One region of the Variovorax sp. P4_B10 genome, then DNA from elsewhere that is predicted to be linked to it. Evidence: riboswitches for the same ligand, from Rfam matches in the RefSeq annotation. Region 1 holds a riboswitch; the other holds the start of a gene.

Region 1 (14,228 bases):
ACGAAGCGCATGGCGCGCGGCAGGCCGCCGTTGGCCGCGAGGGCGGTGGACAGCGTGGTGTTGGGCCCGGGCGAAAAACTCATCGCCGTGGCCAGCACCAGCAGCGCGGTGAATTCTTGCCAGTTCATGGCACACACTCTAAACTTGAGACCATTACAGTTCCAGTACAGATGGTCGAACAAACAAGGCATCTGTATTGGCCATTCCTTCGACACAGCGCCCCTCACGGAGCGACCGCATGCTGACACGAACCTCCACCCAGTCGCTGACGGGGCAACTGGCCGACCGCCTGGCCGAGCGCATCCGCACCCGCCTGCTGCCGCCCGGCGCCCGCCTGCCGTCGGTGCGCGAATGCGCGCGGCAGCAGGGCGTGAGCCCCTACACGGTCGTTGCCGCCTACGACCAGCTGCTGGCGCAGGGCCTGGTCGAAGCCCGCCGGCAGCGCGGTTTCTACGTGCGGGATTCGGCCCCCGCGCAGGAGAGCCGCACGCCGCCCAACGCGGCGCCGATGGTCATGCAGATGATGGCCTCGCGTGTGCCGGCCGACGCCAGCTCGCTGATCCGCAGCATGTTCCACCGCCCGAGCGACAAGCCCCAACCGGGCATGGGCGTGTTTCCGCCGGACTGGATGTCGTCGACCTTCATGCCGACCGCGGTGCGGCGCATGACCAGTACAGCCGTGTTGCAGGAACTGTCGCTGCAGTACGGCGAGCCGGCCGGCGACATGAGCCTGCGCCGCAGCCTTTCGCAAAAGCTCGTGGGCATCAACGTGCCTGCCGCGCCCGACCAGATCATCACCACGATCGGCGCCACCCATGCGCTGGACATCGTGAGCCGCACGCTGCTGCGCGCGGGCGACCCGGTGATGGTCGAGGAGCCGGGCTGGGCGCTGGAGTTCGCGCGGCTCGAGGCGCTGGGCATGCGCATCCTGCCGGTGCCACGGCGCGCCGACGGGCCCGACCTCGAGGTGATGGCGCAGTACTGCAAGCTGCACAGCCCCAAGCTCTTCGTCAGCGTGAGTGTGCTGCACAACCCGACCGGCTACAGCCTCACGCCGGGCAGCGCGCACCGCGTGCTCAAGCTGGCCAACGAGCACGACTTCCACATCGTCGAGGACGACACCTACAGCCACCTCGCGCCCGAGCACGCCACGCGGCTGAGCGCGCTCGACGGGCTGCAGCGCACGATCTACGTGAGCGGCTTCGCGAAGATCCTGGCGCCCAACTGGCGCATCGGCTTCCTGGCTGCCCCGCCCGCGCTGAAGGAGCGGCTGCTCGAAACCAAGCTGCTGGCCACGCTGACCTCGCCCACGCTGTTCGAGCGGGCGTTGTCGTGGTGCATCGATCAAGGCCAGCTGCGCCGCCATTCCGAGCGCGTGCGCATCCGGCTCGACGGCGCGCGCGGCCGGGCGGTCAAGCTGGCGATGTCGCATGGCTGCACCTTCGCGTCGGAGCCGGCCGGGCTGTTCGGCTGGGTCGATACCGGCGTCGATACCGATGCGCTGACCCAGCGCATGCTCGATCAGGGCTATCTGCTCGCGCCGGGTTCGCTGTTCCACGCGCGCCGGCCGCCGAGCACGATGATGCGGATCAATTTCGCCACTTCGCAGGACGCCACGTTCTGGAAGGTTTTCAGCAGGGTCCGCAGCGAGCTTTGACGGCAGGTAACAGGCGGGGCGGTCCGGGCCAAACGCCAAAGGCTTGGAGTAAGCTGGGAACACAAGAAAACCCAACCCGGAGACCCCCTGCATGAGCAACGCCAGCCAACCCTTTGCCTTCAGTCAATTCGTCCCTGGATTCGACTTTCTGAAGAATCTTGCGGGGGGCGCCGCTGCGGGTGCCGGCGCCGGATCGGTGCCGGGCATTCCGAGCCTGGCGAGCTGGGTGGCCCCCACGCTGAGCGTGGAAGAGGTCGACAAGCGCATCCAGGAACTCAAGACGGTGCAGTACTGGCTCGAGCAGAACGGCCATGCGCTCAAGGCCACGATCCAGGCGCTCGAAGTGCAGAAGATGACCTTGTCGACCCTGCGCGGCATGAATGTGCGGATGGAAGACATCGCCAACGCGTTCACCAGGCAGGCGGCCGCCGTGGCGCCGGCCCCCGCGCCTGCGCCTGCGCCCGCACCGGTGGCGGCTGCGCCGGTCGAGCCCGAAGCCGAGGCCGAGCCGGAAGAGACGCCGGCACCGAAGAAACCCCGCAGCAAGCCGGCCTCGGCCGCCGCGGCATCGTCGGGCGAGACCGGCGTGGTCGACCCGATGCAATGGTGGGGCTCGCTGACCGAGCAGTTCCAGCAGATCGCCAGCTCGGCGCTGCAGGATGCGGCCCAGCTCAAGGTGCCCGCCGTGGCCCAGCCGCTGGCCGATGCGGTCGGCAAGGTGATGGGCAAGCCGGCCGCCGGCAAGCCCGCGGCCAAGAAGGCGGCAGCGCCCGCCGCGAAGAAAAAGGCGTCGCCCGCTGCGCGCAAGCGAACCACCGGCCGGCGCTGACGTCATACGTACATGCTTTTTTGAAGAGAACGGGTTGGCACGCATCATGAAGTTGTTTCCCACCGGTCATGCCACCCATCCGCAATGGCGCATGGCGGCCGGCCTCGTGCTGGCCCAGCTGCGCGCGCAGATGGCCTTGCCCGACTACGCGTCGTCGCCGACGCTCGGGCTGCTCTACATCACCGACCACTATGCGGCCGATGCGCAGGAGATCCTCGATCACCTGAGCGCGGAGTTGCCCGAAGTGACCGACTGGTCGGGCACGGTCGGCGTCGGGGTTTCGGCCAACAACGCCGAATATTTCGACGAGCCCGGCATGAGCCTGATGCTGTGCGCGCTGCCGAGCGACCAGTACCGCGTGTTCTCGGGTGTGGCGCCGCTGAGCAGTTCGGAGATGAGCGGGTTCGAGGCGCACACGGCGCTCGTCCATGCGGACCCCGCAACGCCCGACCTGACCGAGCTGATCGGCGAGATGGCCGGCCGCACCGACACCGGCTACCTGTTCGGCGGACTCTCGTCGGGCCGCGGCGGTGCGCTGCAGTTTGCCGTTGGCGGCAACGGCAACATCCGCGGGCACGGCGCGGCGGGCGGCGTGTTCTCGGGCGGTCTGTCGGGCGTGGTGTTCGGAGACGGCGTGCGGCTGGTGTCGCGCGTCACGCAAGGCTGCCAGCCGCTGCGCTCGGGTGCGGTGCGCGAGCGCGAGATCACCGAGGCCGACGGCAACCTGGTGCTCAAGCTCGATGGCGAGCCCGCGCTGGATGTGCTGCTGGCCGACCTGCAGGTGTCGCTCGAACGCCCGCAGGAGGCCATCGACGCCGTGCGTGCCACCCTGGTGGGCCTCGCCGACGCGGGCAGCGACGGCATTCGCCGCACCGGCGACCTGGGGGCCGATGTGCTGGTGCGCCACATCATCGGCCTGGACCCCACGCGCCGCGGCATCGCGATCGCCGACGTGGCCGAGGCCGGCATGCGGCTGACCTTCTGCCGCCGCAACGCGCAGGCCGCGCGTGCCGACCTGATGCGCATCTGCGCGGAAATCCGCGAGGAGCTCGAGCCGCAAGAGCAGACGCTGGCCACCGCCCGCGCCGTCGCGGCGGGCGAGGCCGAAGCGGCGCCGCATCCCGCACGCCGCATTGCGGGCGCGGTGTACGTGAGCTGCTCGGGGCGCGGCGGGCCGCACTTCGGTGCACCGGGCGCCGAGCTGCAGATCGTGCGGCACGCATTGGGCGATGTGCCGCTGGTCGGTTTCTTCGCCGCGGGCGAGATCGCCCGGCACCATCTGTATGGCTATACCGGCGTGTTGACGGTGTTCACCACTGCGGATTGACGGGCAAAGCCGTCTGCTGCTTGCGTCGGGCCCGGCCGTGGCGGCCGTAGTGGTACTGGCTTGATCGGCGCTGCCGCGTCGAGAGCCTCTGCTTAACAGCGTCCGCGTTGTGGTCCGGGATCGCCCTTGCTTGGCAGCTTCGCGATGGCCGCGATGTTCCCCCTTTTTTTGATCTTGGCATGGTGACGCCAAGGGCCCGTGCGCGCCGGGTTTTTGCGGGGGGCCAGCGACGCAAAAGCAGAGTTGTTAATTATTTGATGTAATCAAGTTGTCACAAAAGATAACTAGACGAGCGAGCCGATTCCGCGAGGCTGGCGACTGCCCAGAATTTTGTGTACTTAAGTATAAATATTTCGCTTCGATGGCTTGCTGGAGAACCTCCAGGTTCTGTGTTTCACGATGAGTTGCTTGGCTTTCAATGAAATCATATTTTTGGATGATTTCTTTCGATCCGAAGAAAACGGACTTCGATCTCACCCGTCCAATCGACGCTTTCTTCGCGGTCTTTTTTCTTTTTCGTGCCAATCCTTGGGAATACCCCAGCGCGAGGAATACCCAGTTTCGGACGGAGGTCGGATTCCCGTCGGATCCATCATGGATTCGCTGAATTTGCCTCGAACGAAGGACGGCTGGGCAAGTGCTGCCATCGCCGACCTGAAGCCTGCACCGGAATTGAACGTACTGGGACTTGGCGAGAAGAGTTTGGTCATCGGATGGGGGATGCCTCCTTCCGTATTGCAATATATTCGCTCCTGCGGTGCATCATTTATTGATGTGGAAGTGCATTCGCTGCGATTTTCCCGTCATCTTCATCTGGGCGTGCGAACCAACAATAGAAAAATTGCGACCGTCTTTTCCAGGGTCAAAGTGCCAAATGAAACATTTCAAAGTGCGGTGATTGGAATGAAGGCCCTCTTCTCGCGGCGAGGTGACAGCGCAATGTTCTGCCGTGATTCACGGGTTGGCGTTTTTCTGGGGCAGACTGAAGTTGATCTGGCGCTGGTGTGCAATGGGCAACTTGTACGTCCGATGGATGTGATTGAGAAAGTCGCTTGCCTGGCGGCTACCGTGGATGTTCTGGCGATCAAGCCGCATCCTTATCAAGAAAATACGGCGCAGCTCGATGATTTATTCCGGCGCATACCGAATGCAGTCGAAGTTGATTGCAACATATACGCGATGCTGTGCGCCGAAAATGTCGATTTCTTCGCCGGAATTTCGTCTGGTGCGCTGATCGAGGCGGAGTATTTCGGTCGGCGAAAGGAAAGAATCATTGAGCAGGATAGAAATAACGCTGCCTATCTCCCGGTTGATTGCAGCGACTGGATCCCTGTCGGAAGCGAAATAGCATCGCTTCCTGTGATGAGGGATGCGGTCAGCCGATCGTGCGTTCCATTTTTTCTAATGCCGAGGAGACGCTATGCTGCGGTCATATCCACGGCCAATTCTGGCCTGATAGATCAGGCTTTCGGGGTTCGTTGGGGACTGCAACTCGACGCTGCCGGAGTGCGGTCTACCCCCAGGGTGGCGTTGGGTGGCGATGTCCGATTCGGAAGCGACAGCGCTTATGCACCGGGGCTGACTTCTGGCTGGCATGAGCCAGAAACCTGGGGTGTCTGGAGCTCAGGGGGAAAAGCATCCTTTCTTCTGATGCTCGACACCGCAGAACTCCATGCCGTTGAGCGGGTGCGAATCACCGTGATAGGCGCACTCTATCAACCGAAGGGAAGCCCTTCGGTTGAACTGGAGGTTCGAATCAATGGCGAAACCTGCCAACCCATCAAGATAGACGAATCGTTGATGTTCTTCCGCGATTTCGAGGCGTGCCAATTGCACGCCAAGTCGTTCTTGATGGCTGAGTTTTTGGTGAAGGGTGCGCATCGACCTTGCGATCTATCTCCAAGCACGGACGCTCGATGCTTGGGCTTCGGGCTTCACTTGCTAAGAGCTGACGCGCTGAATAGCGGCGAGGACGAAGCTGCGAGCGTCGACAGCCGTGAGCCTGTCGACGACCTTCAAATGGCGATTGCGGCGCATTGAATTCCGCCTCCCCTTGCTCGAGCGGTGTGCAAGCCTGAACCAGTCAATGTCTCACGATGCACTCGTCGGGTAGGTGCGAGTGGCCCCTGCGAGACTCGCTGACGCAATCCCCGTGAACGCGAAATCCACCTCGGGCGCGAGCCCGCTCACGATCCGCGCGATCGACTTGCCCGAGCCGCAGGCGTGCGTCCAGCCGAGCGTGCCGTGGCCGGTGTTGAGGTACAGGTTCGGCAGCTTCGTCTTGCCGATCATCGGCACATTGCTCGGCGTCGCGGGACGCAGGCCGGTCCAGAACTGGGCCTGCGTGGTGTCGCCGGCGCCGGGGAACAGTTCTTCCACGCGTCGCACGATGGCTTCGCAGCGCACGCGGTTCAGGTCGCGGTCGTAGCCGTTGAGCTCGGCCGTGCCGGCGATGCGAAGGCGGTCGCCCGACTCGGAGGTGTAGCGCGAGAACACGAGCTTGAACTCGTCGTCGGTCAGCGAGACCTGGTGCGCCTTCGATGCGTCCTTGACGGGCAGCGTCACCGAGTAGCCCTTGGCCGGGTAGATCGGCAGGCGGATGCCCAGCGGCGCCGCGTAGAGCGGGCTGAGCGAGCCCATCGCGAGCACGAAGGCGTCGCCGCGGATGCGCTGGAAGCGGCCTTCGCTGTCGGTGGCCTCGACGTGGTCGATGCTGCCGCCGGCTTCGCGCAGGGCAGTCACCGTGTGGCTCATGAGGAACTTCACGCCGGCCGCGGCGGCGAGGCCCACGAGTTCGCGCGCAAAGCGGTTGGCGTCCCCGGATTCGTCTTCGGCCGTGTAGGTGGCGCCGGCCAGTTGCGGGCGGATGTGGGCGAGGGCGGGCTCGATCTTCACGGCCTCGTCGGCTGAGATCACCAGCCGCTCGCAGCCCAGCGCGCGCATCTGCTCGGCGGGCTTGAGTGCGCCGTCGAACTCTTTCTGCGTCGTATAGAAATGCAGGATGCCCTGGGTGCGCTGGTCGTAGCTCAGACCGGTATCTCGGCGCAACTGCTGCAACATTTCGCGGCTGTAGGTGCCCAGGCGGACGATCTGCTCGATGTTGTGTTTCGTGCGCGCCGGCGTGCATTCGCGCAAGAACTGCAGGCCCCAGAGCCACTGGCGCATGTCGGCGCGGATGCGAAAGAGCAGCGGCGCATCTTCCTTGCCCAGCCATTGCAGCACCTTGAGCGGCGCGCTCGGGTTGGCCCAGGGTTCGGCGTGGCTGACCGAGATCTGCCCGCCGTTCGCAAAGCTGGTTTCGGCGGCCGGGGTGGCCTGCCGGTCGATCACGGTCACGTCGTGGCCGAGTTGCTGGAGGTAGTAAGCCGAGGTCACGCCGAGCAGGCCGGCGCCAAGAACGATCACGCGCATTTCAAGTACCTTTGAGGTTGCAGCGCTTGAACGGCGGGCGTGGTTTGCTATTGAATCAATAGCAAGCAACCGGACGACCACGGTCCAAGTTGCCGCTCCCCCTGTCCTCGGTACCTGAGAGATTCACCCGATTGCGCCTTGCAACGGGTTTGCTCCTTCGGTGCATCACGGCCACGCAAGGTGGGTGATGGCTCTCCAGACGGCGTTTGATTTGATGCAGTACTGACCCCCTGTTCGGGCCGACCTGAGCGTTTATGGGAGTTTGCGCCTTCGGTAGGGCCACCGGGGTGGCCCGCTCTCCTGCAGTGGGGCGATTGTAGGTGGAGGCCGCAGATGCGCCAACCCCGGACTTCGGCCCTGCGGGCCAATGGGATAATCGCCCGTTCACTCGCCGAAGGGCGATCGTTCTGACAACAACAGGGGACCCCATGATCCTGGTAACCGGCGGCGCGGGCTTCATAGGCGCCAACTTCGTACTCGACTGGATCGCGCAGAGCGACGAGCCGGTCGTGAACCTCGACAAGCTCACGTATGCGGGCAACTTGGAGACGCTCGCGTCGCTCCAGGGCAACCCGAAGCACATCTTCGTGCAGGGCGACATCGGCGACAGCGCGCTGCTCGACCGCCTGCTGGCCGAGCACAAGCCGCGCGCCGTCGTGAACTTCGCCGCGGAATCGCACGTCGATCGCTCGATCCACGGCCCCGAAGACTTCGTGCAGACCAATGTGCTCGGCACCTTCCGCCTGCTCGAATCCGTGCGCGGCCACTGGAGCGCACTGCCGGCCGATGCCAAGGCGGCGTTCCGCTTCCTGCACGTCTCCACCGACGAGGTCTACGGTTCGCTCTCCAAGACCGACCCGGCCTTCACCGAAGAGCACAAGTACGAACCCAACAGTCCGTACTCGGCCAGCAAGGCCGCCAGCGACCACCTCGTGCGCGCCTGGCACCACACCTACGGCCTGCCGGTGGTCACCACCAACTGCTCGAACAACTACGGGCCCTTCCACTTCCCCGAGAAGCTGATCCCGCTGATGATCGTCAACGCACTGGCCGGCAAGCCCCTGCCCGTGTACGGCGACGGCATGCAGGTGCGCGACTGGCTCTATGTGAAGGACCACTGCAGCGCCATCCGCCGGGTTCTCGAAACCGGCCAGCTCGGCGAGACCTACAACGTCGGCGGCTGGAACGAGAAGCCCAACATCGAGATCGTCAACACCGTGTGTGCGCTGCTCGACGAACTGCGCCCCAGGTCGGACGGTCAACCGTACAAAGAGCAGATCACCTACGTCACCGACCGCCCGGGCCACGACCGCCGCTACGCCATCGACGCGCGCAAGCTCGAACGCGAGCTCGGCTGGAAGCCCGTCGAGACCTTCGACAGCGGCATCCGCAAGACCGTCGAGTGGTACCTCGCGAACAGCGAATGGGTGCGCAACGTGCAAAGCGGCGCCTACCGCGAGTGGGTCCAGAAGCAGTACGACGCGGCACCAGCGAAGGCCACGGCATGAAGCTGCTGCTGCTGGGCAAGGGCGGACAGGTCGGCTGGGAACTGCAGCGCAGCCTCGCGCCCCTGGGCGAGCTGGTCGCGCTCGACTTCGACAGCACCGATTTCAATGCCGACTTCAGCCGCCCCGAGCAGCTGGCCGAGACGGTGCTGAAGGTGCGGCCCGACGTGATCGTCAATGCCGCCGCTCACACCGCGGTCGACAAGGCCGAGAGCGAGCCCGAGTTCGCCCGCAAGCTCAACGCCACCTCGCCCGGCGTGGTGGCCGAGGCGGCGCAGCAGATCGGCGCGCTGATGGTTCACTACTCGACCGACTACGTCTTCGATGGCAGCGGCAGCAAGCCCTGGAAAGAAGACGATGCAACGGGGCCACTCAGCGTCTACGGCCGCACCAAGCTCGAAGGCGAGCAGCTGGTAGCCCAGCATTGCGTCAAGCACCTGATCTTCCGCACCAGCTGGGTCTATGCCGCACGCGGCGGCAACTTCGCGAAGACCATGTTGCGCATTGCCAAGGAGCGCGATCGGCTGACCGTCATCAATGACCAGTTCGGTGCGCCCACCGGCGCCGAGCTGCTGGCCGATGTCACGGCGCACGCCATTCGCGCCACCCTGCAAGATCCGGCCAAGGCGGGCCTGTATCACGCGGTGGCGGGCGGCGAGACCACCTGGCACGGCTACGCGCGCTTCGTGATCGAGCTGGCCAAGGCCGCGGGCGTCGAACTCAAGGCCGGGCCGGAAAAAGTCGATCCCGTGCCCACCAGTGCGTTCCCGACGCCGGCCACGCGGCCGCACAACTCGCGTCTCGACACCACCAAGCTGCAAACGACCTTCGGGCTGCGCCTGCCGCACTGGCAAGAAGGCGTTGCGCGCATGCTGCGCGAAACGCTCTGAACGATCTACACGAGAACAAGCAATGACGACACAACGCAAAGGCATCATCCTGGCCGGTGGCTCGGGCACACGCCTGCACCCTGCAACGCTGGCGCTCAGCAAGCAACTGCTGCCGGTGTACGACAAGCCGATGATCTATTACCCGCTCAGCACGCTGATGCTCGGCGGCATGCGCGACATCCTGATCATCAGCACGCCGCAGGACACTCCGCGTTTTCAGCAACTGCTGGGCGACGGCAGCCAGTGGGGCATCAACCTGCAGTACGCGGTGCAGCCCAGCCCCGACGGCCTGGCGCAGGCCTTCATCATCGGCGACAAATTCGTAGGAAATTCGCCGAGCGCGCTGGTGCTGGGTGACAACATCTTCTACGGCCATGACTTCGCGCATCTGCTCGCCGATGCCGATTCGAAATCGGCGGGCGCCACGGTGTTCGCCTATCACGTGCACGACCCCGAGCGCTATGGCGTGGTGGCCTTCGATGCAAAGGGCAAGGCCAGCAGCATCGAGGAGAAGCCGGCCAAGCCCAAAAGCAGCTATGCCGTGACCGGCCTCTATTTCTACGACAACCAGGTGGTCGACATCGCCAAGGCCGTGAAGCCCAGCGCGCGTGGCGAGTTGGAGATCACGGCGGTCAACCAGGCTTATCTGGGTCTCAATCAGCTGAACGTGCAGATCATGCAGCGCGGCTATGCGTGGCTGGACACCGGCACGCACGAGAGCCTGATGGAAGCGGGGCAGTTCATCGCGACACTGGAGCACCGGCAAGGGTTGAAGATTGCCTGTCCGGAAGAGATTGCCTGGCGGCATGGTTTCATTGACCGGGAGCAACTGGCAAGGCTTGCCGCGCCGCTGGAGAAGAGCGGCTATGGCAAATACCTGAATCATTTGCTGGCCGAGGAGGTGCGTTCGTGAAGGCAACACCCACCGCGATTCCCGAGGTGCTGGTCATCGAGCCGAAGGTCTTCGGCGATGCACGGGGGTTTTTCTACGAGAGCTTCAACAGCAAGGCGTTCGATGAGGCTGTCGGGCGGCATGTCGAGTTCGTCCAGGACAACCACTCGCGCTCGGCCAAGGGCGTGCTGCGTGGTCTGCACTACCAGATTCAGCAGCCCCAAGGGAAGTTAGTGCGTGTTGTTCAGGGCGCGGTATTCGACGTGGCTGTGGACATCCGCAAGTCGTCGCCGAACTTTGGCAAATGGGTGGGTGTGGAACTCAGCGAAGACAACCACAAGCAACTCTGGGTGCCTGCGGGGTTTGCCCACGGCTTTCTCGTGCTCAGCGAAACGGCCGAGTTTCTGTACAAGACGACGGATTACTATGCGCCCACTCATGAGCGCTCGATCAAGTGGGACGACGCCGACTTGGGAATCGTGTGGCCGCCAATCGGCGTGGCCCCACAGCTGTCGGGCAAAGACCAAGCCGGCACAAGTTTTAGCCAGGCCGAAGTCTTTAGCTGATTGAGTCTGCTGCGGTGACCTTGGCGGCGCGCAGCATTCGCGCCAGCGTTTCCTCCAGTTCCGGCTCTTCCAGCGATGCATGCTGTTTGGCCAGCAATGTTTGGAGCTTGCTCGGGTCGCCGCAGAGCCGATGCACTTCATTCGGCCTGACGAAAGCCGGATTCACCTCGATGCGGGGATTGTGCGAAGTCATTCGGGCAAATGTCTCGATCACTTGCCGCAGCGCATGCGGCCGCCCCGAGCAGATGTTGTAGGCCTCGCCTGGCTCTCCATGAGCGAGTAGCAGCAAGTAGGCGTCACAGACCATCTGCACATCATTGAACTCGCGTTCTACGTCCAGATTGCCCAATGAGATCGACTGTGAGCGTGCTGCAAAGTGCACGGCCAGCTTCGGAATCAGGAAATTGGCATCCTGCCCAGGGCCGGTGTAGTTGAAAGGGCGGGTAATCACCAGATTCAGTCGGTCGCTGTAGGTCCTCGCCATGAACTCCATGGCAAGTTTGCTCATGCCGTAGTGGTTGACCGGTGCCGGCGCCTGGTCTTCCTTGATGGGGGACTGGGTTGCGTTGCCGTAGATATTGGCGCTGCTGGCCAAAAGCACACGTTTGGGCCGAACAGGCAACTGCACCAGCGCATCCAAGAGATTGGTGGTTCCAACGACGTTCACAGCGTAAAACGCGGCGTCATGCGCGTGTCCCACGAAACTGATGGCCGCCAGGTGCACCACGGCGTCGGGCGCCACCTCCAGCACTTCCTTGAGCATCGCATCGCGATGCGTCAGATCGGACTGGAGTGCGCTGATTGTGTGACCGGCCGCAATTGCGCGCTCGGCAAACAAGCGGCCGGTAAATCCTTCCGCGCCGGTAAGCAGGATCTTCAAAACGAGAAGCCCTGTGTGTTGCGTCGAATGTCGGCCTCCACCATCATCTGGCAGAGTTGTTCCAGCGTGGTAGTGGGCTCCCAGCCAAGTTTGGCCTTGGCTTTGGCGGGATTGCCGATCAGAAGCTCCACCTCGGCAGGACGATAGAACTTCGGGTTGATGCGCATTACGGTCTTGCCCGTTGCTGTGTTGACCGCAGACTCCGCTTCTCCGGTTCCCTTGAACTCGACGGCGATGCCTGCACCCTTGAACGCCATGCTGACGAAATCGCGCACGGTTTCCGTACGGTTGGTGGCGAGCACGTAGGTATCGGGCTCATCCACCTGCAGCATGCGCCACATGCCATCGACGTACTCCTTGGCGAACCCCCAGTCGCGCTTGGCATCGAGGTTTCCGAGCTCCAGCACGTCGAGCTTGCCAAGCTTGATCTTCGCAACGCTGTCGGTGATCTTGCGGGTGACGAACTCTCGGCCGCGCAATGGGCTTTCGTGATTGAAGAGGATGCCGCTGCAGCCGAAGATGTCGTAGCTCTCGCGGTAGTTGATGGTCATCCAATGGGCGTACAGCTTCGCGACACCATAGGGACTGCGGGGATAGAACGGGGTTTCCTCGATCTGAGGGATGGCTTGAACCTTGCCGAACATCTCCGATGTCGACGCTTGGTAGAAGCGGATCTTCGGGTTGACCAGACGAATGGCTTCCAGAAGATGCAGCGCGCCCACACCGGTGATCTGAGCCGTGGCGGTGGGCTGATTGAAGCTGACGCCGACGAAACTCTGGGCGGCGAGGTTGTAGACCTCGTCCGGCGCAGCGTCGCGGATCAGTGTGATCGAGCTTCCCAGGTCGGTGAGGTCGTACTCAACCAAATGAAGATCCGGATGATTTTGAATTCCGAGTTCTTCGATGCGCCAGAAGTTGACGGAGCTGGTGCGGCGGTAGGTGCCGTAGACAACGTATCCCTTAGCAAGCAGATGTTCAGCTAAATATGCACCATCTTGGCCGGTGACGCCCGTCACGATCGCGTGTTTTTTCATGAGGATCTCTCCCTTCGGTAAGGCTAGTGTCGACGCGTGTTGCACGACAATCTAGCAAGCTGGAAACGGACGATTTTGCCGCAAGAAGGAGGAAGCCCATGATGGTGTCCCCGGCGTCCCGTGCGGAGGCGGCCGAATGCCGACGGCTCCGCGTGGCGCGCTACGCGTGGTAACAAGCGGACTGCGGGCAGAATCCATAGTCTGCCATCCCTCATCTTGCATCTCCAGTGTTTGCCTAGAAACAAGCGCAGATTAAAACTACATGCCATTTATCTCTCACGCTCAAAATTTCGAAGATGTAATGCTCTGGCGAGCCCTAGGCGGTGTTCAGAATGGTTTTTTTATCGACGTAGGAGCGTGGTCTCCCGATCTTCACTCCGTCACAAAGGCATTCAGCGAGCATGGATGGCACGGGATCAACATCGAGCCCAATCCATTTTATTTTTCCCAGATCGTCGAAAAGAGACCGCTTGAAACAAACCTTCGTGTTGCCGTGGGAAATCGGGTCGGCCGAATCTCAATGAACTTCATCGAAGATACAGGCCTGTCAACCGCAGATCAGGAGATTGCTCGGGCACATACGGATGCTGGATGGAATGCTCGACAAGAAGAAGTCGACATCACGACGCTTTCGGAGATCTGGAAGAACAACATTCCGGCAGGTGCGCAGGTTCACTTTTTAAAGATCGACGTAGAAGGTCTCGAGCGTGCCGTAATCGAGGGCAATGACTGGAAGGTAAACAGGCCCTGGGTGGTGGTTGTCGAATCGACCCTTCCTCTGTCTCAGATCGAGAGCCACCAGCAATGGGAATCACTGCTGACGGAGGCGCAGTATGTTCATTGCTATTCGGATGGGCTCAATCGGTACTATGTGGCGGCAGAGCACGGCGAACTGATCGAGGTGTTCAAGTTCCCGCCAAATGTCTTTGATGATTTCACTCTGGCGGACGTCGAAGAGGAAAGAGCGCGGGCGCAGAGCTACGAATCCAAACTGAGCCTCGCTGCAGACAAGCTGAAGGTTGTCGAGGCCCAGCTAGTAAAAGCCCGGCAAATAGCGGTGACTGCAGAAAATCGATGTGCCGAGGCCGAGCAGCGCGAAGAAGAAGTCCAAAAAGTGGCGAAGGCCCAACTAGCCGGATTGAGATCGGAATTGCATATTGCAAACGAATCAAAGAACGCATTAGTCGCCGCTGCCAATGACCGGGCCGCTCTGGCCGAGCATCATCACATAGCAATT
Region 2 (14,228 bases), on a different contig from region 1:
ACCGACAAGAAGGTCTTCGTCGAAGCCGCGAAGAAGGCGTCCATCGCCCAGCGCAAGAAGGTCAACGACGACGAGAACAACGGCATCGCCCAGCTCGAGAAAGACGGCATGAAGGTCACGAAGAACGTCGACGGCGCCGCCTTCCGCGAAGCCCTGAAGCCGGCCTACGTAGGCTACGCCAAGGAGTTCGGGGCGGACAACATCAAGAAGATCACGGACATCCAGTAAGCCTGCGCGCCAGCTTCTTCCGATGACCGCGCCCGGCCCGCTTCAGTGCGCCGGGCGCTTCGTTTTTTCAAGACAAGAACAGAGAACAACAAACGTGCAAGTTTTCGAGCGCTACTTTCTGGCCGCCAATCGCTGGGCGTTGATCCTCCTGCTGGCCGCCATGTCGGTCATCATCTTCACCAACGTCGTCATGCGCTACACCACGAGCCAGTCGCTCGAATGGGCCGAAGAGGTGTCGCGCCACATGATGATCTGGCTCACCTTCCTGGGGGCCGGGCCGGTGCTGCGCTACGGCGGCCACATCGCGGTCGAGAACCTGCAGGACGCGCTGCCGCGCAGCGCCGCCATCGCAGTGCGCGCCTTCGTCGCTGCGCTGCTGTTCGCCTTCTTCGGCTTCATGGCCTGGTACGGCTGGCTGTACATGGAGCGCACGATGTTCCAGCTCACGGCCGTGACGCAGATTCCGTTCGCCTACATCTACAGCGCGATGCTGTTCGGCGGCGTGCTGCTGGTCGTGCACTGGCTGCTGGTGGTGCGCGGCTACGTGATGCGGCGCGAGTTCGCCTCCGACGCGCACTTCGACGCCAACGCTTCGGCGTCGCTGTAAAGGAACGACCATGGATGCCAGCATCGTTCTGATCGTCTCCGCCTGCGTGTTCCTGGCCATCGGCGTGCCGGTGGCCTTTGCGCTGGGCCTCTCCACCGTCACCACGCTCATCCTTGCGGAGAACTATCCGCTGATGGTGCTGCTGAAGGAAACCTTCACCGGCATCGACAGCTTTCCGCTGATGGCCGTGCCCTTCTTCATCCTTGCGGCCGAGCTCATGAGCGGCGGCTCGCTCACCGAGGTGCTGCTGCGCTTTGCGGGCCAGTTCGTCGGCCACCGGCGCGGCGGACTGGGCTACACCAACGTGGTGTCGCTCACCTTCTTCTCGGGCATCTCGGGCTCGGCGCTGGCCGATGCGGCGGGGCCGGGGTCGATGCTCATCAAGATGATGGACAAGGCCGGCTACGACCGCTCCTACGCGGCGGCGCTGACGGCCTCGACCGCGATCGTCGGGCCGATCATTCCGCCCTCGATCATCATGATCATCTATGCGCTGCAGGACGAGAGCGTCTCGGTCGGCACGCTGTTCGCGGCCGGCATCCTGCCGGGCATCCTGATCGCGGTGGCGATGTGCGTCGTGAACTTCCACGTCTCGAAGAAGCGCAACTACAAGGGCGACGGCCAGACGCCGCCGCTGCGCGAGATCCTCGTCACCACCTGGAAGGCGATTCCCGCGATCCTGCTGCCGGTGGTGATCCTGGGCGGCATGCGCGCCGGCTGGTTCACGCCGACCGAGGCCTCGGTGGTGGCGGTGTTCTATGCGCTGGTGTGCGGCAAGTTCGTCTACCGCACGCTCGAGTGGAAGATGCTGCCCGACATCCTCTCGCGCTCGGCACTGCTCTCGGCCTCGGTGCTGATCATCATCGGGCTGTCGGCCTCGTTCGCGTGGGTGCTGACCATCGAAGGCATTCCGCAGCAGATGGCGGAATGGCTGATCAGCATGAATCTCTCGCCGTGGATGTTCCTGATCATCGTCAACGTGTTCCTGCTGCTGTTCGGCATCTTCATCGAACCGCTGCCGGGCGTGATGGTGCTGGCACCGATCCTCGCGCCGGTGGCGATCAAGCTGGGCGTCGACCCGGTGCACTTCGCGATGATCGTGATCTTCAACCTCACGCTCGGCATGATCACGCCGCCGGTGGGCGGGTTGCTGTTCGTGACCTGCAATGTGTCGAAGGTGCCGATGTCGGCGCTGGTGAAGGAATTGGTGCCCTTCCTGTGGGCGCATGGTGCGGTGCTGATGATCCTGACCTTCGTGCCGGCGCTCAGCACCTGGCTGCCGCGCGCGCTCGGGTTCAAGTAGCCCTGCGCGGCCGACTTCACGGCGGCCCACGGCCGCGGCGGTGATTTTTCCCTCCAGGGAAAATGGTTCATGAAGATGTCACCGCTTGCAACGATGCTGCAGCCCTCGATCTCCGAAAGCTGTGGCCGCCATGTTTCCTACCAAGACCGACAAGGCTCGCGACGAACTCCAGGGCGGCCAGCGCACGCTCACCCAGCGGGAGCGCGCGCTGCTGCTGATGGCCGACGGCCGGCGTACGCTGACCGACTTCAGCCCGATGTTCGCGAACCGCACCGAAGCCGAGCAGGCGATCCAGGCGCTGGTGCTCAAGGGCTACCTGCAGGACCCCCAGGCGATCGCCGCCGCCACGGCGCAGGCGGCGGCACAGGCTGCCGCCGCTGCCGCACCGCCCGCCCCGGTGCCGGCGGTCGACCCGATCCGGCTCGCCACCTCGGCCGACAACTTCGACGGCAAGCGCTCCCTGGCCACCACGCGGATGTTCCTGTTCGACATCTGCGAGCGCATGTTCGTGCGGCGCGACCCCAAGTTCGCCCTGCAGATGCGCGACGCCCTGCGCGAAGCCCGCGACCGGGAGGCGATGCTGACCATCGCCGCGCTGATGCTCTCCGAAATCGAGAAAACCGCCGGCGCCGAGCGGGCCGAGTCGCTGCGCGAGCGCATCGAGCGGCTGCTGCCACCGGCTGAAATCGTGCACTGACGCCGCGGGCTCCGGGGCCCGCGATCCACTACACTTGGCGGGGTCAGGAGAGAGCACCGCCACGCGGGGCCGCCGAAGGCGCAGGGGATTCCCGAACGCTCAGGCAAAAGGACTGACAAGGCGTTGGTGCAAACCAGCGTTTCCTTGCTGGAGAGAGGCCGTTGCGCATGCACCGGCCCACCGAAGGAGCAAACCCCGATCGTGGGGCGAATCTCTCAGGTAAAGCGGACAGCAGGGGTGGCCCGTGGCGTTGCAGCCATGGATTTCGACTGCCCCTTTGGAGTGCCCCGTGGCTGCTTCTTCCGCTTCATCCGACACCCAGCTTCTCAAGACGCCGCTGTACGACCTGCACGTGGAGCTCGGCGCCCGCATGGTGCCCTTCGCCGGCTATTCCATGCCCGTTCAGTACCCCGCCGGCCTGATGGCCGAGCACAAGCACGCGCGCGATGCGGCCGGCCTGTTCGACATCTCCCACATGGGCCAGCTGCGCCTGGTCGGGCCCGATGCGGCGGCCGCCTTCGAAACCCTGATGCCGGTCGACGTGATCGACCTGCCGGCCGGCAAGCAGCGCTACGGGCTGCTGCTGAACGACGAAGGCGGCATCCTCGACGACCTGATGTTCTTCAACGAAGGCCACGGCTCGATCTTCGTGATCGTGAACGGCGCCTGCAAGGTGGCCGACATCGCCCACATCCAGCAGAAGATCGGCGCGCGCTGCAAGGTGCAGCCCCTGCCCGACCATGCGCTGCTCGCCCTGCAGGGCCCACAGGCGGCCGCCACCCTGGCGCGCCTGTCGCCCGGCATCGAGCGCTTCGTGTTCATGACCGGCGGCGCGGTGCAGATCGGCGGCATTCCCGCTTTCGTCACCCGCAGCGGCTACACCGGCGAAGACGGCTTCGAGATCTCGGTGGCCGGCAAGGACGCCGACGCCCTCGCCCGCCTGCTGCTGGCGCAGCCCGAGGTCAAGCCCGTCGGCCTCGGCGCGCGCAACTCGCTGCGCCTGGAAGCCGGGCTCTGCCTGTACGGCAACGACATCGACACCACGACCACGCCGGTCGAGGCCTCGCTCAACTGGGCGATCCAGAAGGTGCGCCGCACGGGCGGCGCGCGCGAAGGCGGCTTCCCCGGTGCAGCCAGGATCCTGGCCCAGCTCGACGCCGCCGCGGCAGGCGCCGCCGGCCACACCGACCACCACACGCTGAAGCGCAAGCGCGTCGGCCTCGTGGCGCTCGAACGCATCCCGGTGCGCGACGGCACGGTGCTGCAATCCTTCGAAGGCCACGACATCGGCTTCGTCACGAGCGGCCTGCTCGGCCCGACGGCCGACCGGCCCATTGCCATCGCCTACGTCGCCACCGCTTTCTCCGAGCCCGGCACGCGCGTGCAGGCCATCGTGCGCGGCAAGCCCGTGCCGATGGAAGTCTCGACCATGCCCTTCGTGCCCACCCGCTACTACCGCGGCTAGGCTCTGCACCCCGATCATCATTTTTTCCACGAGGAGTTTTTTTCATGAGCATCAAGTACACCAAGGACCATGAATGGGTGTCCGCCGAAGGCGGCGCAGCCACCGTCGGCATCACCGTGCACGCGCAGGACGCGCTGGGCGACGTGGTGTTCGTCGACCTGCCCGAAGTCGGCAAGAGCTTTGCGCAAGGCGATGTCGCCGGCGTCGTCGAATCGGTCAAGGCCGCAGCCGACGTGTTCATGCCCGTGTCGGGCGAGATCACCGAAGTCAACGAAGCCCTGCGCGCCGACCCGTCGCTCGCCAACAGCGACCCGCTGGCCAGCGGCTGGTTCTTCAAGGTCAAGCTGAGCGACCCGGCGCAACTCGACGCGCTGCTCGATTCCGCCACCTACGACAAGTTCGCCGCCGAATCCTGATCGCCTGACTCCTCTCCCGAGCATCCCCTTCCTCCCCGAGCCTTCACCGCCATGCCGATTCCCGCCCTTCCCTCTTTGCAAGAACTAGAGAACGCCGAAGAATTCCTCGCCCGCCACATCGGCATCGATGCAGCGGACGAGGCGCGCATGCTGCCGGTGATCGGCTCGGAAACGCGGGCGGAGCTCATCGACGGCATCGTGCCCGCGGCCATCCGCCGCGCCAAGCCGATGCGGCTGCCGGCGCCCGTCACCGAGGCCGATGCGCTGGCCGAGCTGAAGGCCATGGCGTCGAAGAACAAGGTATTCAAGAACTTTATCGGCCAGGGCTACTACGGCACGCACACGCCGGGCGTCATCTTGCGCAACGTGCTCGAGAACCCCGCCTGGTACACCGCCTACACGCCCTACCAGGCCGAGATTTCGCAGGGCCGCATGGAAGCCCTGCTCAACTTCCAGACGATGGTGTGCGACCTCACGGGCATGGCCATCGCCAACGCCTCGATGCTCGATGAAGCCACGGCCGCGGCCGAGGCGATGACGCTCGCCAAGCGCAGCGTGAAGAGCAGGAGCAACGTATTCCTGGTGTCGGGCGACTGCCATCCGCAGACCATCGAGGTCATCAGGACGCGCGCCGCGCCGCTGGGCATCGAGGTCAAGGTGAGCACCGTATCCGAAACACTGCCGCTGCTGATGGCGAGCGGCGGGTTCTTCGGCGTGCTCGCGCAGTACCCCGCCACCACCGGCCATGTGCACGACCTGCGCCCGCTCGCGGGCCACGCGCACCAGTGCGACGCCGCCTTCTGCGTGGCGGCCGACCTGCTGGCGCTGACGCTGCTCGCGCCGCCCGGCGAGTGGGATGCCGACATCGTCTGCGGCACCACGCAACGCTTCGGCATGCCGCTGTGCAACGGCGGCCCGCACGCGGCCTACCTCGCCTGCCGCGACGAATTCAAGCGCTCGCTGCCGGGCCGCCTGGTCGGCGTGAGCGTCGACACGCACGGCCAGCCCGCCTACCGCCTCGCGCTGCAAACGCGCGAGCAGCACATCCGCCGCGAGAAGGCCACGTCCAACATCTGCACCGCGCAGGTGCTGCCGGCCGTCGTGGCCAGCATGTACGCCGTGTACCACGGGCCCGACGGCCTCACACGCATTGCACAGCGCGTGGCGGCGCTCACGGCCATCCTCGCGCAGGGCCTCACGCAGATGGGCCGCGAACCGGTCAATGCATTCGCCTTCGATTCGCTGACGATCCGCACCGGCGACGACACGCCGAAGATCATCGAGCGCGCCTACGCCGCCGGCGTCAACCTGCGCCAGCGGCTGCAGCAGCACCTGGGCATTTCGCTCGACGAGACCAGCACCCGCGCCGACGTCGAAACGCTGTGGGCCCTGTTCGTTCCCGCCGGCACGCCGATGCCGCGCTTCAACGACCTTGTCAACACCGCGCCGCGCCTGCCCGAAGACCTGCGCCGCACCAGCGCCTTCCTCACGCACCCGGTGTTCAACACCCACAAGAGCGAGACCGCGATGCTGCGCTACATCCGCAGCCTGTCGGACAAGGACCTCGCGCTCGACCGCAGCATGATCCCGCTCGGCAGCTGCACCATGAAGCTCAACGCGACCAGCGAGATGATCCCGATCACCTGGCCCGAGTTCGCCGACATCCACCCCTTCGCACCGGCCGACCAGCAGCTGGGCTATGCGCAGCTCGACGCGCAGCTGCGCGCCTGGCTGTGCGAGGCAACAGGCTATGCAGGCATCAGCCTGCAGCCCAACGCAGGCTCGCAGGGCGAGTACGCGGGCCTGCTGGCCATCAAGTCCTTTCACGAAGCCAAGGGCCAGGGCCACCGCAACATCTGCCTGATTCCCTCGTCGGCGCACGGCACCAACCCCGCAAGTGCGCAAATGGTGGGCCTGCAGGTGGTAGTGACAGCCTGCGACGCGCAGGGCAACGTCGACATGGACGACCTGAAGCGCGCCTGCGAAAAGCACAGCAAGCACCTCGCCGCCGTGATGATCACCTATCCGAGCACGCACGGCGTGTTCGAAACCCGCGTGAAGGAACTCTGCGAGCTCGTGCATGAACACGGCGGCCGCGTGTACGTCGATGGCGCCAACATGAACGCGCTGGTCGGCGTGGCCGCGCCGGGCGAGTTCGGTGGCGACGTGAGCCACCTGAACCTGCACAAGACCTTCTGCATTCCGCACGGCGGCGGCGGCCCGGGCGTGGGCCCGGTGTGCGTGGTCGAAGACCTCGTGCCCTACCTGCCGGGCCATGCGACGGCCGGCGTGCCGTCGAACGGCGTGGGCGCCGTCTCGGCCGCACCGCTGGGCAACGCGGCCGTGCTGCCGATCAGCTGGATGTACTGCCGCATGATGGGCGCGAAGGGCCTGCAGGCCGCGACCGAAATCGCGATCCTCAGCGCCAACTACATCAGTGCGCGCTTGAAGGACCACTACCCCACGCTGTACGCGAGCCCCAACGGCCACGTCGCGCACGAGTGCATCCTCGACCTGCGCCCGCTCAAGGACACCAGCGGCGTCACCGCGGAAGACGTGGCCAAGCGACTGATCGACTACGGCTTCCATGCGCCGACGCTGAGCTTCCCCGTGCCCGGCACGCTGATGGTCGAGCCGACCGAGAGCGAGCCGCTGGCCGAGCTCGACCGCTTCATCGACGCGATGATCGCGATCCGCGGCGAGATTCGCCGTGTGGAAGAAGGTGTCTGGCCGAAGGAAGACAACCCGCTCAAGCACGCCCCGCACACCGCGGCCAGCCTGCTCGGCACGGAATGGTCGCACCCGTATTCGCGCGAACTCGGCGCCTACCCGCTGGCCGCGCTCAAGCAGGCCAAGTACTGGCCGCCGATCGGCCGTGTCGACAACGTGTACGGCGACCGCAACCTGTTCTGCAGCTGCGTGCCGGTCGGCGACTACGAGGAAACCGAAGAGGCCTGAAGACGCAAGCGCGACGGCCCCGCGCCGTCGCGCCGCGGCACCGTTCTGCGGTCAGGCTTCGCGGCGATACATCGCCCACTTCACGGTCAGGATGTCCGCTGCGATCTTGGCGGCATTGACCCCGGCATAGGTTTCGGACGGGTCGAATTCGAATGCCTCCTGGTACCGCTTGATCTGTGCGTAGTCCCGGTCGAAGGTCATCGGACCCATGAGTTCGGCCGGATCGACGCCCGCGGGAAGCGCCAGGAATTTCTTGGGATCGGTAGTACTTTGATAGAGGTCGACGCTCATCGGGTTCATACGGTTGTCCTCGAAATCTTGAGAACAAATCATCTGCGCCATCCGCGCCGCGTGCAATCGGCCTGCGCCTACACGGCGCAGCGCCTCAGGGCTGCTTCTTCTTTACCAGTTCGCCGGTGGCGATCTGCTCGCGGAAGCCGCGCAGGCTGGCCTTGGCCCGGCGTTCGTTCTCCGGCCCCATGCGCACCATGATCTTCTGGCCGGACGACAGCGATTCCAGCTTCGGATCGACGTACTCGTAGCGCACCCAGGGCCGCTGCGAGGGCACGTCGCCCTTCACCTCCACCAGCCGCACCTGCACCGGCCCCTGCGGCTCGGGTGCCTGCAGCAGATGGTCGATCACGGCGATGAGCCGGTCGTTGAAATAGCGCCCGGGATAGCCGAGCTCTTCGTAGGCTTGCTGGAAGAGCGGGTAGAGCCGGGCATACACCTTGGCCGCCTTGCCCGGATCGACCGACTCGGCAAACAGCACGATGGCGTTGTAGCGCGCGGCATTGTTGGCCGCAATGGCCTGCCTCTCGCCCTGCCCTTCGGTGATGAAGCGCTGCTTCGTCGGCCGCACCGGCCATGCGCTCGCAGGCGCCTGCTCGCGCGCGAGGTTGTCGACCGTTGCCACGAAGCGGCGCACGATGCCGTCGAACTGCAGGAAGCCTGCCACGTTCTTGCTGCCGAACAGATCGACGAGTTCCTTCATCACGCGCGTATCGGAATCCGCGACCGTGGGCAGCCCCGCGCCCGGGAGCGCGATCGCATCCATGGGGTTCTTCGGCTCCAGGGACTCGGGCTGAGGTGCGGGCGCCGGTGCGGGCGCAGGCCCGTCGTTCGGCGCGGCGGCGACCGGCACGGGCTCGAGTTGCTTTTGTTGCTGCTGGTACCAGCGCCAGCCGAAAAAAGCGGCGGCCAGCACCAGCAGCGCGATGACGACGATGGTCCCCATCGAGGTCTCGCGGCGGGGCCTGAACTCTGAGGCGTCCCTGGAGTCGTTGGAAGATTCGCTGTCGGACATGGCGGCACTTTCCTTTGCTGGAGGATGGGTGGTGCGGAGGTATCGGTCAATGTTGCACCAATTGGGGCCTCCGCAATGCCACGGCCTCGTAACGCCCTGTGACGCGCCGCCGGCGCGAAAGTTCAGCCCAGGCGAACGACGTGCGCCTGGCGCGGGTCCACCTTGCCCGCGTGCAGGTCGGCAATCACCGCCTGCGCATGCACGAAGCCCTCGCCCTGCACCAGCGCCATCCAGCGGTTGCCGGGCTTGCCCAGCTCGGCGATGAACCTGCCCTGCGCCTCGTTGAAGCGGCGGTTGACCTCCTGCGGACCCCAGTCGGCGTTCCGCTTGCGGATCTGCACGGGCGCGAAGTAGAGCTGGGGCGTCGGGCCGGGCAGCGAAGCGGTGTCGCCGAGAAACTCGGTCTTCTGCGCCGAGCCCGCATAGCAGTCGTACACCAGCGCCGCGCCGAAGTGGTGGTGGATGGTGGCGCGCAGCGCGTCGTTGCCCGAGAAGTCGATGTAGAGCGTCGGCACATCGGCGGGCAGCGTGGTGACTTCCTCGTAGCGCAAGGTGCGGTCATAGCAGCCCAGCCCGTCGACGAAGGCGCGATTGGCGGCCGAGGTGGCCGCAATCAGCTGCAGACCTTCGCGCCTGTCGAGGCAGAACGCCGTGCCGAATGCGGTCTTGCTCGATGCGCTGGACACCACCACCTGCTTCGCACCGAAGAAGGCGTTGTCCTCCAGGAAATCCGCCAGCATGAACGAGGTGATGAAGAGCGGGCGCACCAGCATCTGGTAGTCCTCCTGCGCCGCGGCATAGCCCGCGTCGTTGCTGCAGCGCATGTACTGGTTGTAGGCCGACACCAGCGCATGGCGATGTTCGGCCCCGTCGTAGAAGCCGCGCGCCGTCACCCGCACCGGCTGCATGCGCAGGTGGCTCGCGATGGGAAAGTAGCCGTAGAAGCGCTCGCCCACCGCCACGCCCTCGGCGTTCGAGGCCGCCACGTCGGCGAAGCCCCATACCGGCATGTGGCCCCAGTCGGCATCGCCGGTCGGGAAGAACTGCCAGTACTTCATCACTGCGTCGCCGAAGGCCGCGTAGGTGATGTTGTTGGTGGTCAGCGCGAAGCGGCCGATCTTCATCAGCACCTCGCCGGGCTGCAGCGCACCGGCGTCGGGCGCGGCCACCAGCCGGGTGGTGCCGAGCGCGTTCTTGCGGGTTTCGAGGCGGGTTAAAGTGAATGCGTTGTTCATTCGCAAACTGTAGGACGGCCCGCCTTGCAGCGGGTTCGGAAACCCAGTCCATGCCGGCCGCACCCCGCTCCAAGCCCCTGAAACGCCCCACGCAGGCGCGCAGCAAGTTCACCGTCCAGGCGATCTACGACGCCTTTGTTCGGATTTGGACCGCGCACGGCTGGGAAGGCGTGACCACGCGGGCCGTGGCGCTGGAAACCGGCATCGCGGTCGGCACGCTCTACGACTACTTTCCCGACAAGGAAGCCCTGCTCTCGGGCTATGTCCGCCACTGCATCGAGGCGCTGCTCGCGCGGCTCGATGCGGAGGCGATCGCGCCGACGGACATCGACTGGCGCGAACGCGTGAAGCGCCTGGTGCGCATCACCTGCGACACGCGGCTCGAAGGGCTGCCGGCCTTCGACCCCGAGATGCTGATGCTCGAGCACCGCGTGGCCGAGCCCAAGCACCATCGCCGGGTGTACGACGAACTCGCCGAACGCTGGCTCGGGGCCTTCGCTGCCTGCAAGGACCTGCCATTGCCGCCCCCACCTGCCACAGTCCACGCCCTGCTCACCGCCGCCTGGGGCGGACGCCGCTATCGCCTGCTGGTGCAGCCCGAGGCCGCCGGCGACGGCTGGGTGGGCGAGATGGAGGCGATGGTCACGGCGCGCCTGTCGCCGCGCTGAGCGACTGCAGCCACGCCAGCGTGCCCTGCAGCTCGGCCGGGCGGATCTCGTGCGCGCCCGGAAAGTCCGAACCCGACAGCGCCAGCGGCAGGCCACGCGCCAGTTCGCGCGTGGCCTGCGCAGCGCTCGGGGGAATCACGTTATCGGCGCTGCCATGGCTCACCCACAGCGCCTTGCCCTCGAAGGCCTCCGGCGGCGCGATGTGCGGCACCACCTGCGACAGCAGCCGGCTGTGCCACACCATCGCGGCACGCACCTTCGCGGGCTGCGTGAGCAGCAGCGACAGCGCCATGATCCCGCCCTGGCTGAAACCACCGACCACGATGCGCTCCGGCGGCACGCCGAGCTGCTGCGCCGCCGAGGCGATCATCTCGCCGACCAGGAAGCGGCTTTCGCGCTCCTGCTCTTCGTTGATGTGCCGCTCGCCGTTGGGCAGCACCTCGAATTCGAACCACGCATAGGCATCGGGCGACAGCACATAGGGCGCACGCAGGCTCAGCACGTGAAACTGCGGCGGCATCAGCCGCGCGAGGCCGAACAGGTCCTGCTCGTTGCTGCCCACGCCGTGCATCAGCACCAGCAGCCAGGGCTCGCGGACGTCGGCCTGGGCGCCGTGCGCCAGGAACTTGAAGGGCAGATGGAGTTGTTGGGTCATGGATGGTTCAGAGGGATGCATGAAAGCCTTGCGCCAGCGCCCGGGTCACCTCGGCCGAAGACACTTCGCGGCAGCCGGTGGCGTTCTGCCCCGACCACAGCGGAGAAAAGTCGCCGCTGCCCTGCGCCTCGGCCTTGGCGCGCAGCGGCGCGATGCCCGAAGTGGCGAGCGGAAACTCGGGCGCGGCCGCACCGATGGGGCCCAGCTCGCGCATCACGCGGTTGACGATGCCGCGTGCCGGGCGGCCGGTGAACAGGTTGGTGAGCGCGGTGTGGCGCGCGGCGTCGCTCTTGAGCGCCGCGCGGTGAATCGCGGTCGTCGTGGCTTCCGGCGTCAGCATGTAGGCGGTGCCGACCTGCACGCCCGCAGCCCCCAGCGCCATGGCCGCGGACACGCCGTTTGCGTCCGCGATGCCGCCGGCCGCGATCACCGGCACCTTCACGGCGCGCACCAGCTGCGGCAACAGTGCGAAGGTGCCGAGCTGCTTCGTCAGGTCGTGCGACAGGAAGTGACCGCGGTGACCACCGGCTTCCAGCCCCTGCGCGATGACCGCATCGGCGCCGTGCGCTTCGAGCCACAAGGCCTCGTCGACCGTGGTGGCCGACACCAGCACCTTGGCGCCCCAGCTGCGCACCTGCGCCAGCAGCGCCTCGGACGGCAGGCCGAAATGGAAGCTCACCACCGGCGGCTTGAACTCGGCCAGCAGATTGGCCACCTCGGCGCTGAAGGGATTGCGCCCCGGGCCGGTGGGAATGCTCGCCGCATCGATGCCGAACTCGGCGTAGTACGGTGCCAGCGCGGCGCGCCATGTCGCCTCGCGTTCGGCACTCGGCGCCGACGGCGTGTGGCAGAAGAAATTGACGTTGTAGGGCTTGCCGGTGCCGGCGCGGATCGCCGCGAGCTCGCTGCGCATGGCATCGGGGCTCAGCATGGCGCACGGCAGCGAGCCGAGCCCGCCTGCATTGCTGACCGCGATGGCCATCGCGCTGCCCTGGATGCCGGCCATCGGGGCCTGAATGAGCGGGAGGTCCGTGCCGAGGAGTTGTTGCAGCGTGGTCATTTTTGAAAGCGCTCCTTGTTCGTGTGTCGTCGGATGCCGGCCATTCTCCCGCCAAGCCGGAGGTTGCGGCGGCGGCGGGGTCATCATCGCCAAATGGCTTCGGCACAATCGCGCGCATGCCCCTCCTGAACCCGACACGGCCTGCGACTCCCTCGCGGCCGCTGCAGCGCACCATTGCTGCTGCCATTGCCACCGCCGGCCTCGTCATGCTCGGCGGCTGTCCGCAGAAAGAAGAAGCCCCCGTTACCACCGCCGACGCGCAGGCGGACCAAGCCGCAGTGGCCGTGGCAACCGCCGAGGCCGTTGCCCCCGTGGCACCACCTGCGCCACCAGTGCCTCGCCCCACCGCATCGGCCACGCTCAAGCGAGCCGAACTCATGGCGCTGGTATTCCCCGACTCCCAGGGCGCGGGCGCCGCGCCCCGACAGCCCGACACCGTCTCGCTGCCCGAGAGACGCAACGAGGGCAAGACAGTGCCCGGCAGCGAGGCCGAGCAACACGCTCATGTGTCGCCGCGCGAGGTGGTGCGGCTCGACGATACGCACGCCGTCATGCTGACCGAGACCGTGCCGCTCGACGACCGAGGCCAGCCGATGAACGGCCACGTGAACGGCGCATGGCTCGGCGCCTACTTCTTCGAACAGGGCGCCGAGGGCTGGAAGCTCGCGAGCCGCAACGACGCCGTCGACTACCTCGGCTTCATGGGCAACCTCGGCACCACCAAGGTCGAGCGCATCGCACCCCAACGCTTTGCGCTGACCATTGCCCATGGCAGCTGCTGGCAGGGCTACTGCGGGCAGTGGCTGTCGGTGTACGGGCTCGAAGCGGGCAAGGTGCGCGTGCTGGCAAGGGGCATTGCGCTGTCGGCCACCAACGAAGGCGCCGACGAGTCCTGCGATAAAGAGCCCAGGCCCGGCAAGCCGGAAGAGCCGCCACGCGGCGCGTGCTTCGACGTCAGCGGCACGCCGAGCTTTACGCTGGGCACCGACGAAGAGCCGGGCGAGATGCGCATCGCGTTCAAGGGTGAGCGAACGAGCGGCACCAAGAGCCGCCGCGTGCTCACCATCGACAGCACGCTGGTCTATGCCTGGCGCAACGGCGCCTACGTGCTGACCGAAGGGCGCAACCCCGTGCCGTCGTTCTGACGCACCGGCGCTGCAGCACTGCACCCGCCGGTTATTCCTCGCTCGTCCATTCAACCTGCACGCCCAGGCTGCGCAGGTTTTCCACGAAGCGCGGATGCGCCCGGCGGATCGGCGCGGCGTTGCGGATCTCCGACTTGCCCTCGATGCTCGCCGCCACCATGAACAGCGCGATCGCCACGCGAATGATGTAGGGGCTCTCCACCACCGCGGGCGTCAGCGGATTGCCGCCGAAGGTGATGAGCCGGTGCGGGTCCGACGAGAACACATGGGCGCCGAACTTCGAGAGCTCGCCGGTCCAGCCCAGCGCCCCGTCGTACACCTTGTTCCAGAACATCGCGTTGCCCTGCGCACGCACGCCCAGCGCGATGAAGATCGGCAGCAGGTCCACCGGAAAGTAAGGCCACGGCGCGGCCTCGACCTTGGTGAGCACGTTGCTCGTGAAAGGCGTCTGCACCTTCAGCGGACCGGTGCGGATGGCGCGCGAC

The links. A riboswitch is a leader RNA that binds a small molecule or an ion and turns the genes downstream of it on or off. The one in region 1 is predicted to bind glycine.
Region 2: it holds a riboswitch for glycine, as region 1 does, so the genes downstream of both, gcvT (glycine cleavage system aminomethyltransferase GcvT) here and AC1DXX_RS17655 (D-amino acid dehydrogenase) in region 1, are expected to answer to the same signal.

Annotation. Positions count from the first base shown of each region.
Region 1 is NZ_JBFUHN010000035.1:41,719-55,946, reverse strand. Features, by position in the region: gene AC1DXX_RS17680 (LysE family translocator) at 1-128, opposite strand, end outside; gene AC1DXX_RS17675 (aminotransferase-like domain-containing protein) at 239-1,657, shown strand; gene AC1DXX_RS17670 (PhaM family polyhydroxyalkanoate granule multifunctional regulatory protein) at 1,749-2,486, shown strand; gene AC1DXX_RS17665 (FIST signal transduction protein) at 2,533-3,813, shown strand; gene AC1DXX_RS17660 (hypothetical protein) at 4,222-5,853, shown strand; gene AC1DXX_RS17655 (D-amino acid dehydrogenase) at 5,905-7,224, opposite strand; glycine riboswitch at 7,316-7,433, opposite strand; glycine riboswitch at 7,445-7,537, opposite strand; gene rfbB (dTDP-glucose 4,6-dehydratase) at 7,653-8,732, shown strand; gene rfbD (dTDP-4-dehydrorhamnose reductase) at 8,729-9,619, shown strand; gene rfbA (glucose-1-phosphate thymidylyltransferase RfbA) at 9,642-10,532, shown strand; gene rfbC (dTDP-4-dehydrorhamnose 3,5-epimerase) at 10,529-11,077, shown strand; gene AC1DXX_RS17630 (GDP-mannose 4,6-dehydratase) at 11,070-11,957, opposite strand; gene gmd (GDP-mannose 4,6-dehydratase) at 11,954-12,991, opposite strand; gene AC1DXX_RS17620 (FkbM family methyltransferase) at 13,254-14,228, shown strand, end outside.
Region 2 is NZ_JBFUHN010000071.1:2,912-17,139, forward strand. Features, by position in the region: gene AC1DXX_RS26020 (TRAP transporter substrate-binding protein) at 1-228, shown strand, start outside; gene AC1DXX_RS26025 (TRAP transporter small permease) at 323-835, shown strand; gene AC1DXX_RS26030 (TRAP transporter large permease) at 846-2,138, shown strand; gene AC1DXX_RS26035 (hypothetical protein) at 2,269-2,835, shown strand; glycine riboswitch at 2,870-2,960, shown strand; glycine riboswitch at 2,973-3,077, shown strand; gene gcvT (glycine cleavage system aminomethyltransferase GcvT) at 3,125-4,300, shown strand; gene gcvH (glycine cleavage system protein GcvH) at 4,345-4,716, shown strand; gene gcvP (aminomethyl-transferring glycine dehydrogenase) at 4,768-7,674, shown strand; gene AC1DXX_RS26055 (hypothetical protein) at 7,726-7,974, opposite strand; gene AC1DXX_RS26060 (DUF3014 domain-containing protein) at 8,060-8,980, opposite strand; gene AC1DXX_RS26065 (DUF2855 family protein) at 9,103-10,215, opposite strand; gene AC1DXX_RS26070 (TetR/AcrR family transcriptional regulator) at 10,266-10,883, shown strand; gene AC1DXX_RS26075 (alpha/beta hydrolase) at 10,858-11,538, opposite strand; gene AC1DXX_RS26080 (NAD(P)H-dependent flavin oxidoreductase) at 11,546-12,598, opposite strand; gene AC1DXX_RS26085 (hypothetical protein) at 12,715-13,743, shown strand; gene AC1DXX_RS26090 (UDP-N-acetylglucosamine 1-carboxyvinyltransferase) at 13,775-14,228, opposite strand, start outside.